DNA from 4 places in the Pseudonocardia sp. Ae717_Ps2 genome. Region 2 is predicted to be linked to each of the others. Evidence: riboswitches for the same ligand, from Rfam matches in the RefSeq annotation. Region 2 holds a riboswitch; each other region holds the start of a gene.

Region 1 (3,678 bases), 1.6 Mb from region 2:
CGCGTCCTCCACCTCGGTCGGACGCAGCGCGAGCTTGCTCGCGAACTCGGCGAGCACACGGTGCCGCGGGGAGAGCTCGCGAACCTCGCGGTAGTCGATCGCCACCCGGGTGCCCAGCCTGCGGTCGCCGAGCGCATCCCCGAGGCTGCCCGCGTGGTTGAGGCGGCAGTAGCTGCAGCCGTTCTCCGCCGAGGTGACGGTCGCGAGGATCTCGCGGTCGACGTAGGGAAGCAGACCCTGGTTCGGGTCGAGCAGGGCAAGCAGATAGTCGTTGAATCGGGCGGTGTGATCCCCGCCCAGAGCAAACGCACGGACCCAGTTCGGGGTGTAGCCGAGCGTCGCGGTCAGGGACTCGATCTGCCCGCGCAGTTTCGCGGGCAAACTCTCGATCTCGGGAACCCGCAGACGTGAAATCGTGTGCTGATCGAGCGCTTCGGTGCTCATGGAAATCCTTTCCACGGAGAGTGGGCGGCATTCATCGGCACATCACCGACACTGAAGAGGTGTGGGCATGCGCAGTGAGCGACCGTCACGAGAAGTGTCGGCCGAGATGGGGGTATCAGCAGGCAGCGGCCAGAGAAGGCGGCTCGCGCCGCAGGCCGGTCAGGCTCTGCGGGAACAGCTCGGAAAGATCAACAGACCGAGGAGGAGACGCGACAGAAATCGACGTGTGCGCGCGATGTCAGCGGCAGTCGAATCGTCACGCCGCGACGCTAACCGACGCGCAGTAGTTGGGGCAACCGTCGAGTATGTGCGGCGCGCCTCACCTCGATTCGGTGAAGCTGTTCCGGTGATCGGGCTTCCTGTTCGGTCGGAGTCACCCGAAGATCGGCAGCGGGTATCGCTCTCGGATCACGGGTACCTCGCGGGCCGGGACGGCGACGAGCCACGAGAACTTGTCGGGCGCACCGCGGGTGACAGCGTGACTGCGCGGATGGCACCTCGACGCCCCGGAGGACACGGGATGGTGGGACGGGTCGTCGTGGTCGGGGGCGCCGCGCGGCACCGCTGGCGAACTCACCGCACTCGCGGAGCGGCTGGGAGGGATGTCGGCACGTGGCCGGCTGGCCTGCCGTCCGGACGTCTGCGCCGTTCAGCGAACGGGTCTGTGGGCGGGATCGGCTTGACATCGGGTGCGGCGCGGAGGTTGGGTGAAGTCGTCCATCCAGAGCGGCCGAGAGAACCGGCTCGACGACGCCGCAGCAACCACGTCCCCACGGGCGCAGGTGCTTCCGCCGGAAGCGATGGGGGAGCCGTGCGCCAGTGGATCCGGGGTGTCTGGTCCCGGCGTCGGCACGTGGACTACTGCCGGACGGGGACCGCGCTCTGTCGGTGAGGACCGACCTCGACCCGCCCGTCCTCGGCGAGCTGGTCGTCGCCGAGGTCGCGCACCGCCCGGCCGCCGCGCGGTCCGTTCTGCTGCGGACCCCGCGGGTGCGTCCGGCTGTCTGACTCGTTCCCGTCCTGCCGATCTGTCGACAGACCGGCGGGACACGACACGTGAGGTCGCCATGACCGACACCCTCCCCGTGATCGACCTCTCCCGCTTCCGCGCCGGCCCCGGCGAGCGTGCCGCCGTGCTCGCCGAGCTGCGCTCCGCGGCGCGGGAGGTCGGCTTCTTCTACGTGACCGGACACGGAGTCCCGGACGAGGTCACCGCCGGGATCGACGCGCTGGCGCGGCGCTTCTTCGCGCTGCCCGTCGAGCAGCGGCTGGAGATCGAGAACGTGCACTCGCCGCAGTTCCGCGGTTACACCCGCACCGGTACCGAGCACACCGGCGGCACCGCGGACTGGCGCGAGCAGATCGACATCGGCCCCGAGCGGGAGCCGGTGACCCAGGGCCCGGGCGACCCGGACTGGGTCCGGCTGATCGGGCCCAACCAGTGGCCCACCGCGCTGCCGGAGCTGCGCGAGACCGTGCTGACCTGGCAGGCGGAGGCGCTGCGGGTCAGCCGCGAGGTGCTGCGCGCGCTCGCCGCCGCGCTCGGGCAGGACGAGGGCTACTTCGACGCGTGGTTCGACGAGGAGTCCTCCCTGCACGTCAAGATCGTGCGGTACCCCGGGCGCCCGGAACCGGACTCGGACCAGGGCGTGGGTGTCCACAAGGACTACGGCTACCTCGCGCTGCTGCAGCAGGACGCGGTCGGCGGACTGCAGGTCGAGGGCCCGGACGGGCGCTGGATCGACGCCACCCCGGTCCCCGGTGCGTTCGTGGTCAACATCGGCGAGATGCTGGAGATCGCCACCCAGGGCTACCTGACCGCGACCCGGCACCGGGTGGTCAGCCCGCCGGTCGGGGTGGACCGCTTCTCGGTGCCCTTCTTCCTCGGCCCGCGGCTCGACGCCGTCGTCGAGCCCCTGGAGCTGCCCGCCGAGCTGGCGGCGCAGGTCCGCGGGGTCAGCGAGGACCCGGACAACCCGCTGCACGCCCAGTTCGGGGAGAACGCGGTCGTCGGATGGCTGCGCTCGCACCCGCGGGTGGCCGAGAAGTACTGGTCGGACGTGCTGGCGAGGCGCGCGTGACGTCGTTCGCCACGAGGCAGCTGCACGCGGGGGCGGTCCCCGACCCCGCCACGGGCGCCCGGGCGGTCCCGATCTACCAGACCACCTCCTATCGCTTCACCGACAGCGCGCACGCCGCGGCCGCCTTCGCGCTCGAGGACCTGGAGAGCCACGCCTACACCCGGCTCTCCAACCCGACGACCGCGGTGGTGGAGGAGCGGCTGGCCGCCCTCGAAGGGGGCGCCGCGGCAGTGGCGGTGAGCAGCGGGCAGGCGGCGACGTCGCTGGCGCTGCTGAACCTGGCCCGCGCCGGGGACCACGTGGTCGCCGCGGCGAGCCTCTACGGCGGCACTCATACCCTGCTCTCCTCGACCTTCGCCGACCTGGGGATCTCGGTGACCTTCGTCGAGGATCCCGACGACCTCGACCAGTGGCGGTCCGCGATCACCGCGCGGACCCGGGCCCTGTTCGGCGAGAGCATCGGAAACCCGCTGGGCAACGTCCTGGACCTCGCCGGGGTCGCCGCGGTCGCCCACCAGGCCGGGCTCCCGTTCGTCGTCGACAACACGGTGCCCACCCCGTACCTGCTGCGCCCGATCGAGCACGGGGCGGATGTCATCGTGCACTCGACGACCAAGTTCCTCGCCGGACACGGGACCGCGATCGGGGGGATCGTGGTCGACTCCGGGCGGTTCGACTTCGGCCGCCATCCCGACCTCTGGCCGGGGCTCACCGCACCGGACCCCACCTACGGCGGCCTGTCCTTCCACGCGCAGTTCGGTCCGCTCGCCTACGCCCTGCGGCTGCGGACCCGGCTGCTGCGCGACCTCGGTCCCGCGCCCTCGCCGTTCAACGGGTTCCTGCTGCTGCAGGGGATCGAGACCCTCGACCTGCGACTGGCCCGGCACGTCGAGAACACCCAGGCCGTGGCCGAGTTCCTGGAGGCGCACCCGGCGGTGGAGGCCGTGCACTATCCGGGTCTGCCGTCGAGCCGCTGGTTCGAGGCCGGTCGCCGGTACCTGCCCGCGGGCGCGGGCGCCATCGTGGCGTTCGAGATCCGCGGGGGCCGCGAGGCGGGCGCCCGGTTCGTCGACGGGCTGCGGCTGTTCACCCACCTGGCGAACATCGGTGACGTCCGCAGCCTGGCCATCCACCCGGCGTCGACCACCCATGC
Region 2 (3,678 bases):
CGATCAGCTCGCCGCCGACCCGGACCGTGCCGCGGTCGACCTTCTCCAGGTGGTTGATGGTGCGCAGCAGGGTGGACTTGCCCGACCCGGACGGCCCGATGACGACGGTGACCTCGCCGGGGGCGACGGTCAGGTCGACCCCGCGCAGCACCGGCAGCGGACCGAAGCTCTTGTGCACCCCGCGCAGCTCCACCATCGGGGCAGTGCCGGCGGCGGTCATGCCGTGGCCCCCCGCCGGCGCCGTCCGGACACCGCGGCCCGCGCGCGTTGCAACGGGGTCGGTGGCAGCGTGCGCTGCGCGCCGCGGGCGTAGTACCGCTCGACGTAGAACTGGCCGACCGACAGCGCACTGGTCAGCACCAGGTACCAGACGGCGGCGACCAGCAGCATCGGGATGACCCGTCCGGTCCGGGTGTAGATGACCTGCACCTGGTAGAAGAGCTCGGACAGCGCCATGATGTAGACCACCGAGGTGCCCTTGACCAGGCCGATCAGCTCGTTCGCCGCGGTCGGGACGATGATCCGCATCGCCTGCGGCAGCTGGATCCGCCGGAACCGGCGCCAGGCCGGGATGCCGAGCGCGGTGGCGGCCTCCAGCTGGCCGGCGTCGACGCCCAGGAACCCCGAGCGCACGACCTCGGCGGCGTAGGCGGCCTGGTGCAGGCCGAGCCCCAGCACCGCGGCGGTGACCGGGCTGACCAGCTCCATCGTGCCGAACTCGACGAACGACGGACCGAACGGGATGCCGATCGAGAGCCGGTCGTAGAGCAGGGCGAGGTTGTACCAGAACAGCAGCTGCAGGATCAGCGGCACGGACCGGAAGATCCAGATGTAGGTCCAGCTGACCGAGCGCAGCAGCGGGTTGGGCGAGAGCCGCATCACCGCGAGCACCGTGCCGAGCACGAACCCGACGACGATGCCGAGCACCGTGAGCTGCAGCGTCAGCAGCACCGCGTTCACGATGGACGGGGCGAACAGATAGCGGCCGACGGTCGGCCAGTCCCAGGCCGGGTTGGTGACCAGCGCGTTGACCGCCATCGCGGCCAGGACCGCCACCACCGCGGTCCCCGCCCACCGCCACGGGTGCCGGGCCGGGACGACCCGCAGGCCGGCGTCGTCGTCCCCGGTGGGCGGGACGGCGCCCGGGGCGGCCCGGGCCTCGGTGCGGCTGCTCACGCGAAGCCCCCGGTCAGGTACTTCTCGAACGGGTGCGGCCCGACCGTCTCCGGGTGCAGGGTCCGGTCGTAGAGCGGCGTGTAGCCCGCGGCGAGGTAGAGGTGGCGGGCCTCGGGCTGGCGCGGACCGGTCGTCAGGTAGATGCGCCGGTAGCCGCGGGCGGCGATCGTGTCCTCCAGCTCGGTGAGCACCCGGCGGGCCAGGCCGCGGCGGCGGTACGCCGAGCCGGTCCAGATCCGCTTGAGCTCGGCGGTGTCGGAGTCCCACCGGCGGAAGGCGCCCCCCGCGACGGGGGTACCGCCGTCGAGCAGCAGGACCACCCCGCCGGACGGTGGGGCGAACCGGCTCGCCTCGCGGAGGGTCTCGGCGTCGAGGTCGCCGAGGGTGTGGCCGTAGCGGACGCCGTACTCCTGGTCGAGCTCGACCAGCATCGGGCGGACGAGCGGGTCGGTGTAGGCGACCCAGCGGACCTCCGGGCGGGCGGAGGTGGTGGGCGGGGCGGGGTGGAGCGCGGTCACGGTGGGGACCTCTCGGTGCGAGCGCTGCCCTCGGGCAGGCGGGGACCGGCCGGCCGCGGTGGCGGGCGGTCCGGTGCGGGGCACGGGTGGAGAGGTCAGCGACAGAGCGCGGCGCCGGTGCGGCACAGGTCGACGTGCCGGCGACGGACCCAGCGCAGCCGGATCCGGGCCCGCTGCCCGGCGTCGGGCCGGTGCCTCGCGGGGCGGTGGGGCATCGGGGTCTCCCATCGGACCCGGCGGTAGCACCCTGCCCGGAACGGGGCGGGTTGCTGCGGCGTCGACGAGCCGGGACTCTCGACCGCTCTGGATGGACCTCACCACTGCAGCCGACGCACCGATCCGGTGTCAAGCGCGGACCGGGAGATCGGTCGTGGCATCACAGTGGGACGGCACGGTGCCCGGGCGCAGTGGCGCACCCCGTCGGCGCGGGCGGATCGCCGGACGACCCACCCGCGCCGCGGAGCGGGGTGCTCAGGTCGCGGCGGCCTCCTTCACCGCCGCCCCGACCCGGGCCCGCAGCTCGGCGAACTCCGGCGAGCCGCGCAGCGCCTCGGCGTCCACACCGGAGCGCGGCAGGTCGATCCGCAGGTCCAGCGCGATCCGTCCGGGGCGGGCGGTGAGCACCACGACCCGGGAGCCGAGGAACACCGCCTCGTCGGCGGAGTGGGTGACGAACACGCTGGTCCGGCCGGTCTCGTGGCTGACCCGGCGCACGTCGTCCTGCAGGCGTTCGCGGGTGAGCGCGTCGAGCGCGCCGAAGGGCTCGTCGAGCAGCAGCAGGTCCCGGTCGGCGGCCAGCGCCCTGGCGATCGCGACCCGCTGCTGCTGGCCGCCGGAGATCTCCCAGATCCGCCGGTCCGCGACACCGGTGAGCCCGACCCGCTCCAGCAGCCCCTCGCGGGCCACGGGACGGTCGGACAGGTTCACCCCCGCGTACTTCAGGGCGAGGTCGACGTTGCCGCCGACGCTGCGCCACGGGAACAGCCGCGGCTGCTGGAACACCACGCCGGCGCCGACACCCGGCTCGGGTGCCCGGCCGGCGACGGTCAGCGTCCCGTCGGTGGGCCGCTCGAACCCGGCGACCAGCCGGAGCAGAGTCGACTTGCCGCAGCCCGAGGCCCCGACCAGCACCAGGAACTCGCCGCGCTCGACGGTCAGGTCGAGCGGTCCGAGCGCGTGGACCCGGTCCCGGCGGCCCGGGTAGGAGTGCCCGAGCCCGGACGCGGCGATCGCCGGCACTCCCTCCCCCGCCGCGGCCCCGGTGTCGGGGTCCGTATCAGTGTCGGTGTCGGCGTCGGTGTCAGCCTGCGGCGAGGACATCCGGGAGACCCTTCGTGTAGATCGCCTTCTGGAAGGTCGCGAGGTCCGGCGCCGTGGGGATCTGCTTCTGCGCGGCGAGGAACTGGGCGGCGCTCTGCAGGTTCTGGGCGAGGTTGCCCGGGGCGCCGTCGGTGCCGAGCCACTCGGCGGAGGCCAGCTCCTGCGGGGACAGGAACACGCCCTGCTTCAGCTGGGACGCGGCGTTCTCGGGGGTCGTGCCGATCTCGGCGGCGACGGCCTGCGCGGCGGCCTGCGGGTCGTTGCGCACGGTCTCCAGGGCGCGGGCCTCGACCTTGCGCCAGGTGTCGACGACCTCGGGGTGCTGCTCGGCGAACGGGGTGGAGACCACCCCCCAGGTCGAGGGTCGGCTTGCCGGCCGTGGCCAGCTCGCGGCTGGTGACCAGGGTCTTCCCGGTCTTGCGGAGCTCGTCGAGGGTCGGCAGCCAGGTGTAGACGGCGTCGACGTCGCCGCGCTCCCAGGCAGCCAGCGCGGCCTGCGGCTGCAGGTCGATCAGCTGCACGTCGGTGGGCTTCAGACCGGCACGGTCGAGGGCGGCGAGCAGGCTGTAGTGCGAGGTGGACGCGAACGCGGTGGCGACCCGCTTGCCGCGCAGCCCCGCGACGTCGGTGATCCCGGTGGCGTTGCGGGCGACGAGCGCCTCGT
Region 3 (3,678 bases), 2.3 Mb from region 2:
CGAACGGCCCCAGGGCACGCCGGTAGGCGTCGACGGAGTCGAAGCGGACGGTCAGGACCCACTGCCCGGCGTCCTCGATCGCCCGGCCCGCCTCACCCCCGCGGAAGCCCGGCCGGGCGGCGAGGAGTTCCAGGGCGCGGGCCACACGCGCGGTGAACGCGGCCTCCTCGGAGGGAGACACGCGGAAGCGGCAGACCAGCAGCACGGCGCGACGATAACGAACACGCCTACCATGTCGGGTGCGGCCTGTACGGCACAGCAGCGCCGGAGGGTGTGGCCGCCGCCTCCGGGGGAACGGACGGGTCCACCACATGTCTGCCGCAGCCCAGACCACGCACGCACCGGGAGCCGGCCCGGGCGCGGACGACGACCACCACCCCGCGCCCGAGCCGGGCCCGACCCGCGACCCGCGCACGCTGGCCGCCGCGGGCGACCTGCTGCGGGCACTCGCCGCACCGGTCCGGATCGCCATCGTGCTGCAGCTGCTGGAACACTCGCGGTGCGTCCACGACCTGGTGGACGCGCTCGGGGTCACCCAGCCCCTGATCAGCCAGCACCTGCGGGTCCTCAAGGCCGCCGGGGTGGTCGAGGGCGAGCGGAAGGGCCGCGAGGTGCTGTATTCGCTGGTGGACGACCACCTGGCGCACATCGTGGTGGACGCCGTCGCCCACGTCGAGGAGGACACGTGACGGAGACGACCGGCCGGACGACCGCGGCGGCGGTCACCGAGCGGTCCACCGCCGGGCCGCGCGGCATCCGCGCCACCCGGCAGCGGGCCGCCGTCACCGCGCTACTGGACCGGCTGGACGACTTCCGGTCCGCCCAGGAGATCCACGAGGAGCTGCGGCGCGCCGGCGAGGGCATCGGCCTGACCACGGTCTACCGGACCCTGCAGACCCTCGCCGACGGCGGCGAGGTCGACGTGCTGCGGGTCGCGTCCGGCGAGGCCGTCTACCGGCGCTGCGAGACCGAGCACCACCACCATCACCTCGTGTGTCGCCGGTGCGGCGCCGCCGTTGAGATCGAGGGGCCGGCGGTCGAGTCCTGGACCGAGTCGGTCGCCCAGAAGCACGGCTTCACCGAGGTGTCGCACACCCTCGAGATCTTCGGCCTCTGCGGCCGCTGCTCGGCGGGCTGAGGCCCGGGCTCAGTCCCCGCAGCCGGGGACGGCGGGCAGCTCCCGGTCGCGGGCGAACGGGTCCGCCGGGCGCGGGTCCGGGGTCGGCGCCCACCGGCCGTCGACGAGGGCGTAGGTCCAGGCCGGGCCGCGCCGTGCCAGATCGGTCAGCGCGTCGACCAGCCGGTCGACGTCGGAGGAGCCGGTGCGCAGGCCCAGCGACGCGCGCACGGCGTCGCGGCCGCCGGTGAGCCGCGCCAGCAGCGGGTGGGCGCAGAACCGGCCGTCGCGGACCCCGATGCCGTACTCGGCCGACAGCGCCGCCGCGACCAGCCCGGCGGGCAGCTCGCCCAGGGTGAACGAGACGGTCGCGGTGCGGTCGCCCGCGTCGTCGAAGCAGGACAGGGCCCGCAGGCCGGGGACCGTCGCCAGGCCGGCGTGCAGACGGTCGGCGAGCTCGCGCTCGTGGGCAGGCACGATGTCGTCGATCAGCGGGTCCAGGGTCCGGCAGGCCGCGCCGAGTGCGGCGGTACCGAGGACGTTCGGGGTGCCGCCCTCGTGCCGCTGCGGCGACGGCAGCCACTCCGTGACCGTGCCGCCGCCCGGGCCGTCGGCGACGGACACGGATCGGACCGCTCCCCCGCCCGCGACGTGCGGTTCGGCGGCGTCGAGCCAGTCCCGGCGGCCGACGAGGACCCCGGCGCCGTAGGGCGCGCAGAGCTTGTGCCCGGACAGCGCGACGTAGTCCGCGTCCCACCCGGCCAGGTCGACGCGCCGGTGCGGGGCGAGCTGGGCGGCGTCGACGCACAGCCGGGCACCCGCGGCGTGCGCGATCCGCGCGATCTCGGCGACCGGGAGGAGCTCGCCGGTCACGTTGGACGCCCCGGTGACCGCGACCAGCGCGGCGTCGGGACGGGCGGCGAGCTCGGCCCGCAACGCATCGAGCGTCGAGGCAAGGGTGGCGGCGGCGGGCACGACGCGGTGCTCGCGGTCGCGCCAGGCCAGCAGCGTCGCATGGTGCTCCAGGTCCAGCGTCACCACCGGGCCGGGGACGGCGCGGGCGAGCAGGCCGAGCGCATCGGTGGTGTTGCGGGTGAACACCACGACGTCGTCGGCGCGGGCCCGGACGAACCGGGCGACGTCGGCGCGGGCGTTCTCCACGAGCGCGGTGCAGACCTTCGAGGTCCAGCCGGCGCCGCGGTGCACGCTGCCGTGGTACGGCAGCACCTCGGCGACGTGCGCGGCGACCGGCTCCAGCGCCGGCGCGGACGCGGCGGAGTCGAGGTCGCAGTAGCGGGCCCACCGGCCGTCGACGAGCGGGACCGTGAGGTCCGCACCGACGACGCGGGGCAGGGCGTGCTGGACGGGACGTGGCAGGGCGAGGGTCATGATCGGGCCTCCGGCCGATCTCGGGGACCCGGCGTGGCGCACGGATCCGCGCTTGCCGACTGCGGGTGTCGCGTCGGCCCGGTCATCACCCGGGGCACCCCACCGCGGAGGAGGGTTGCCGTCCAGCGAGCCGGGGCTTCGCGCTGGCACTCGTGACCTTCGGCGACGAAACTAGCAGACCGTCTCAGATGGAGACACGTGAGCATCGCCACCCCGGATAGCGTCTGACCGATGACGGACACGCACCCCGCGCCCACCACGGTCCGGCGGATCGACGTCCCGGAGTCCGGCGAGCTGGCCCAGCTCGCCGCCGTCTTCGAGGACCTGCAGTACGTGCTGCGCTGCTGCGAGCACCTGGTCACCGCCCTGGGCGGACCCGAGTCCGGGCCGGTGCGGGTGGACGCCGACCCAGCGCTGGTCGAGGCCCTGTGGACCGGCGCCCTGATCGGCTACGTGCGGTGCTTCTCCGGCCGGACGAAGACGCTGACCACCGACGACCTGACGTCGCTGGAGCTCGACGGGGACGTCAGCGGGTTCCACGACATGGTGTTCAAGCTCCGCGACCACTACGCCTCCCGGCACGTGAACCCGCGCGAGTCGTACTCGATCGGCGTGGCCCAGTCCAACGACGGGACGCCCCGGGGCGTCCCGTCGTCTCCACCCCGCGCCCGCTCGTCGACGAGACGACGGTCCGGCTGCTCGGCCGGGTCGCCTACAGCCTGTCCGGCCTGGTGGACGCCCGGATGAAGAAGTCCCAGAACGACGTCCTCGGCGTCGCGCACGGGATGACCGCGGGCCAGCTGGCGGGGCTGCCGCTGGTGCACCTCGACGGCAGCGGCGAGGCGGCCCCGGAGGACGCGGTGACCCGGGACGGCACCGCGGACGGCCCGGGGAACTGATCCCCGCCGGATGCATCATCCGGCGCACAGCGGCTACCCGGTCGGGACACATCCCGACGAGAGGTGACCTCATGACCACTCGCACGACGACGTCCGACGCCGTCCGCACCGCCCTGCACGGCCTGGAGTTCCCCGCCGGCAAGGACGACCTGGCGTGGACCGCCGAGCGCAACGAGGCCGACGCCGCGACGGTCGAGGCCCTGCGGGCGGTGCCGGCCGAGGAGCACTACGCCTCGATCGCCGCCGTGGTGGCCGCCGTGGACCTGGCCGACG
Region 4 (3,678 bases), 2.4 Mb from region 2:
TCGCACGCCTCGAGCGCCCGGGACACCTCGTAGGTGAAGTCGACGTGGCCCGGGGTGTCGATCAGATGCAGCACGTGCTCGGTCTCGACGCCGTCGGCGTTCTTCGCGGTCCACGGCAGCCGGACGTTCTGCGCCTTGATCGTGATGCCGCGCTCGCGCTCGATGTCCATCCGGTCCAGGTACTGGGCCCGGGCGTCACGATCGCTCAGTACCCCCGTGACCTGCAGCATCCGGTCGGCCAGGGTCGACTTCCCGTGGTCGATGTGGGCGATGATGCAGAAGTTCCGGATGCGCTCCGGCGGGGTGAACGTGCGGTCGGCGTACGTCGTCACTCGGCTGTACTCGGCTTTCGCTCATGCGTGGGGCTTCGGGCACTTCGGGTGCTCAGGGCACTCGGGGCTCGGGGCACTGGGACCCATCGTCCCATGTCGGGCCGGGCGGCCGCCGTGGTGGCACCGCAGGTCGTCACACGCTGTTCACGCCGGGCGTCCCCGCGTTGCCCCGACGCGGCCGATCGCGCACGATCGAACGGCCAGGAGCCCAGTCCCCAACCCGGAGGAGTCACCGTGTCGGTCACCCCCGTCCCCCCGCTCGACCGGCTGAGCGCGGCGCGTGTCGTGCTCGCCCGGAAGAAGAAGCTGGGCCTGACCTGGGACAAGATCGCCGAGGCACTGGGCCGCTCGCTGGAGTGGTCCACCTCGGCCCTGCTCGGGCAGCAGACGCTGACCCGCGAGCAGGCCGAGGCCGCAGGCTCCCTGCTGGACCTGGACGACGACGTCGTCGACGCCCTCACCCTCCCGCCGGAGCGCGGCGCGGCCGCGGTGGACCTCACCGACCCGCTGGTCTACCGCCTCTCGGAGATGGTGCAGGTGTACGGCACGACGATCTCCGAGCTGGTCCGCGAGGAGTTCGGCGACGGCATCGTGTCCGCGATCGACTTCGAGCTGGACCTGCAGCGCGTCGCCGACCCGAAGGCCGACCGGGCCGTGATCACGCTGAACGGGAAGTTCCTGCCCTACCGCGTCTGGTGACCCGGAACAGGGGGCGAGGACGCCGCTGGTAACCTTGTGCGTCGAGCGCTCGGCGTGCTCGCCCGAAACGGCCTGGACCCTCTCTCCAGTGATGCTGTTCGGTGCCGCCGGAGCGGACCCGGACGTACACAAGACCAGCCGACCAGCAGGCAGGAAGACCAGAGGCAGACGTGGCCAACATCAAGTCGCAGATCAAGCGTGTCAAGACCAACGAGAAGCGCCGGCAGCGCAACAAGTCGGTGAAGTCGTCGGTCAAGACCGCGATCCGCCACTTCCGCGAGGCCGCCGACTCCGGCGCCGACAACGTCGTGGAGCTGCAGCGCAAGGCGGCCAAGGCCCTCGACAAGGCGGCCGGCAAGGGCGTCATCCACAAGAACCAGGCAGCGAACCGCAAGTCGGCCCTGGCCAAGCGTCTCAACGACGTCCAGGCCTGAGCCACCCCGGTTCCCCACGACGGCGCCGCCCCATCGGGGTGGCGCCGTCGTCGTGTTTCCGGACCTGTCGTGCCCCCGGGCCGGAGCCCGTGCGCGTGCTGCGGGCGCGGGGCTCAGCGCGGGGTGCGGGCGGACACGACCGCCAGCACGGCCCGCTCCAACGCGTACCCCGCGTCCGCGGCGACGCCCTTGACGTCGGCGTTCACCCGGGCGGTCGCCGCGATGGCGACGGCGAGCTGCTCCGGACGCCACTGCCGGACCGTCTGTTGGGCCTTACGGATCTTCCACGGAGGCATGCCCAGCTCACCGGCCAGCCGGTTCGGGTCGCCCCGCCCGGCCGAGCCGACCTTGGCCAGGGTGCGCACCGAGTCCGCGAGCGCGTCGGCGATCAGGACGTGCGGGACACCGAGCACCAGCGCCCACCGCAGCGCCTCCATCGCCGCCCGCCGGTCCCCCGCGACCGCCGCGTCGGCCACCGCGAAGCCGGAGGACTCGGCCCGGCCGCGGTGGTAGCGCCGCACCCCGGCCTCGTCCACGGCGCCGCCGGTGTCCGCGACGAGCTGCCCGGCCGCAGCCGCCAGCTCCCGCAGGTCCGACCCGACCGCCTCGACCAGTACCGCGAGCGCACCGGGAGTGATGGTGCCGCCGTGGCGACGCACCTCGTCGCGCACGAAGTCCGACCGCTCGTCGGCGCGGGTGATGCGGTTGCAGGTGACGGTGTGCGCCCCGGCCTTGCGCATCAGGTCCAGGACCGCCTTGCCCTTCGCCCCCCCGGCGTGCTGGACCACCAGCACGATCCCGTCGGCCGGGTCCTTCACGTAGTCGGCGAGGGCGGCGGTCATGTCCTTGTTCGCATCCTGGCCATGAGTGAGCACGATCACCCTGCCCTCCGCGAAGAGCGAGGGGCTGAGGTGCCCGGCGAGCTCGCCGGGTGCCACCTCGGAGGTGCGGAAGCGGCGCAGCTCGGTCTCCGGATCGCGCTGCCGGGCGCGCCGGACCAGGTCGGACACCGCCCGCTCGGCCAGGAACTCCTCGTCCCCGACGACCAGCTGCAGCGGGCCCGGTTCGCTCGTGCTGCTCACACCCCCATGGTGGCCCACACCCCCGACAACGGGTGAGCCGCGTCCCGGCACGACGACCTCGTCTGGCGGTGCGGTGCCCCGTTCGCGTACCGTCGTCGTCGATTCCGGCGCTCGGCGTCCGGAGCACCACAACCGCATATGGCTCATCCAGAGGGGCAGAGGGAACGGCCCGTTGAAGCCCCGGCAACCGGCGTCGCACGACGATCCGCCCAGACCTGCGCCTTCCGCGCGGCGAGGACGTCGACGAACACGGTGCCAATTCCGGCCCGCCACCTCCGGCGGGACAGATGAGGAGATCTCGTGACTCTCACTGCTGCGCCCGAAACCACCTCTGCCTACGACCTGGGCTCCGCGCGCGCTCTCGCGTGCCGCGAGTGCCGCCACGAGACCCCGCTCGCCGCGGAGTTCGCGTGTCCGCGCTGTTTCGGCCCCCTCGAGGTGGCCTACGACTTCCCGACGGTCACCCGCGCCTCCATCGAGGCCGGCCCGAAGTCGATCTGGCGCTACAAGGACCTGCTGCCGGTCCCCTCGACCGTCGAGCAGCACGCGAACACCGAGCCCGGCCTGACCCGGCTGATCGAGGCCGACAACCTGGCCCGCGCGCTCGGCGTCCGCAAGATCTGGATCAAGGACGACACGGGCAACCCGACGCACTCGTTCAAGGACCGCGTCGTCGCCGTCGCGCTCGCCGCCGCCCGTGAGCTCGGCTTCTCGGTGCTGTGCTGCCCCTCCACGGGCAACCTCGCCAACGCCGTGGCCGCCGCGGCCGCCCGCGCCGGCTGGGACTCGGTCGTGCTGGTCCCGTCCTCCCTGGAGCAGGCGAAGATCGTCACCACCGCGGTCTACGGCGGCACCCTGCTCGCCGTCGACGGCAACTACGACGACGTCAACCGGCTCGCCACCGAGCTGGCCGCCGAGCACGAGGACTGGGCGTTCGTGAACGTCAACGTCCGCCCGTACTACGCCGAGGGCTCGAAGACCCTGGGCTACGAGGTCGCCGAGCAGCTCGGCTGGCGGCTCCCGCAGCAGGTGGTCGTCCCGGTCGCATCCGGCTCCCAGCTCACCAAGATCGACAAGGGGTTCACCGAGCTCGGCACCCTGGGTCTGGTCGAGCCCACCCCGTACACCGTG

What was found. A riboswitch is a leader RNA that binds a small molecule or an ion and turns the genes downstream of it on or off. The one in region 2 is predicted to bind S-adenosylmethionine.
Region 1: it holds a riboswitch for S-adenosylmethionine, as region 2 does, so the genes downstream of both, Ae717Ps2_RS10845 (isopenicillin N synthase family oxygenase) here and Ae717Ps2_RS36190 (GNAT family N-acetyltransferase) in region 2, are expected to answer to the same signal.
Region 3: it holds a riboswitch for S-adenosylmethionine, as region 2 does, so the genes downstream of both, Ae717Ps2_RS07405 (aminotransferase class V-fold PLP-dependent enzyme) here and Ae717Ps2_RS36190 (GNAT family N-acetyltransferase) in region 2, are expected to answer to the same signal.
Region 4: it holds a riboswitch for S-adenosylmethionine, as region 2 does, so the genes downstream of both, thrC (threonine synthase) here and Ae717Ps2_RS36190 (GNAT family N-acetyltransferase) in region 2, are expected to answer to the same signal.

Annotation. Positions count from the first base shown of each region.
Region 1 covers NZ_MCIS01000001.1:2,286,854-2,290,531, forward strand. The annotation lists gene Ae717Ps2_RS10840 (peroxidase-related enzyme) at 1-444, opposite strand, end outside; gene Ae717Ps2_RS40310 (putative leader peptide) at 633-704, opposite strand; SAM riboswitch class I at 1,159-1,251, shown strand; gene Ae717Ps2_RS10845 (isopenicillin N synthase family oxygenase) at 1,512-2,525, shown strand; gene Ae717Ps2_RS10850 (O-acetylhomoserine aminocarboxypropyltransferase/cysteine synthase family protein) at 2,522-3,678, shown strand, end outside.
Region 2 covers NZ_MCIS01000001.1:3,858,973-3,862,650, forward strand. The annotation lists gene Ae717Ps2_RS17615 (amino acid ABC transporter ATP-binding protein) at 1-220, opposite strand, end outside; gene Ae717Ps2_RS17620 (amino acid ABC transporter permease) at 217-1,176, opposite strand; gene Ae717Ps2_RS36190 (GNAT family N-acetyltransferase) at 1,173-1,694, opposite strand; SAM riboswitch class I at 1,916-2,008, opposite strand; gene Ae717Ps2_RS17630 (ABC transporter ATP-binding protein) at 2,166-3,014, opposite strand; gene Ae717Ps2_RS38335 (hypothetical protein) at 2,995-3,363, opposite strand; partial or broken gene Ae717Ps2_RS40425 (ABC transporter substrate-binding protein) at 3,458-3,678, opposite strand, start outside.
Region 3 covers NZ_MCIS01000001.1:1,527,849-1,531,526, reverse strand. The annotation lists gene Ae717Ps2_RS07420 (antibiotic biosynthesis monooxygenase) at 1-205, opposite strand, end outside; gene Ae717Ps2_RS07415 (helix-turn-helix transcriptional regulator) at 312-689, shown strand; gene Ae717Ps2_RS07410 (Fur family transcriptional regulator) at 686-1,138, shown strand; gene Ae717Ps2_RS07405 (aminotransferase class V-fold PLP-dependent enzyme) at 1,148-2,506, opposite strand; SAM riboswitch class IV at 2,550-2,664, opposite strand; gene Ae717Ps2_RS07400 (hypothetical protein) at 2,738-3,253, shown strand; gene Ae717Ps2_RS38130 (hypothetical protein) at 3,250-3,405, shown strand; gene Ae717Ps2_RS07395 (DUF2795 domain-containing protein) at 3,477-3,678, shown strand, end outside.
Region 4 covers NZ_MCIS01000001.1:1,485,912-1,489,589, reverse strand. The annotation lists gene lepA (translation elongation factor 4) at 1-332, opposite strand, end outside; gene cynS (cyanase) at 567-1,031, shown strand; gene rpsT (30S ribosomal protein S20) at 1,202-1,465, shown strand; gene holA (DNA polymerase III subunit delta) at 1,579-2,547, opposite strand; SAM riboswitch class I at 2,688-2,841, shown strand; gene thrC (threonine synthase) at 2,848-3,678, shown strand, end outside.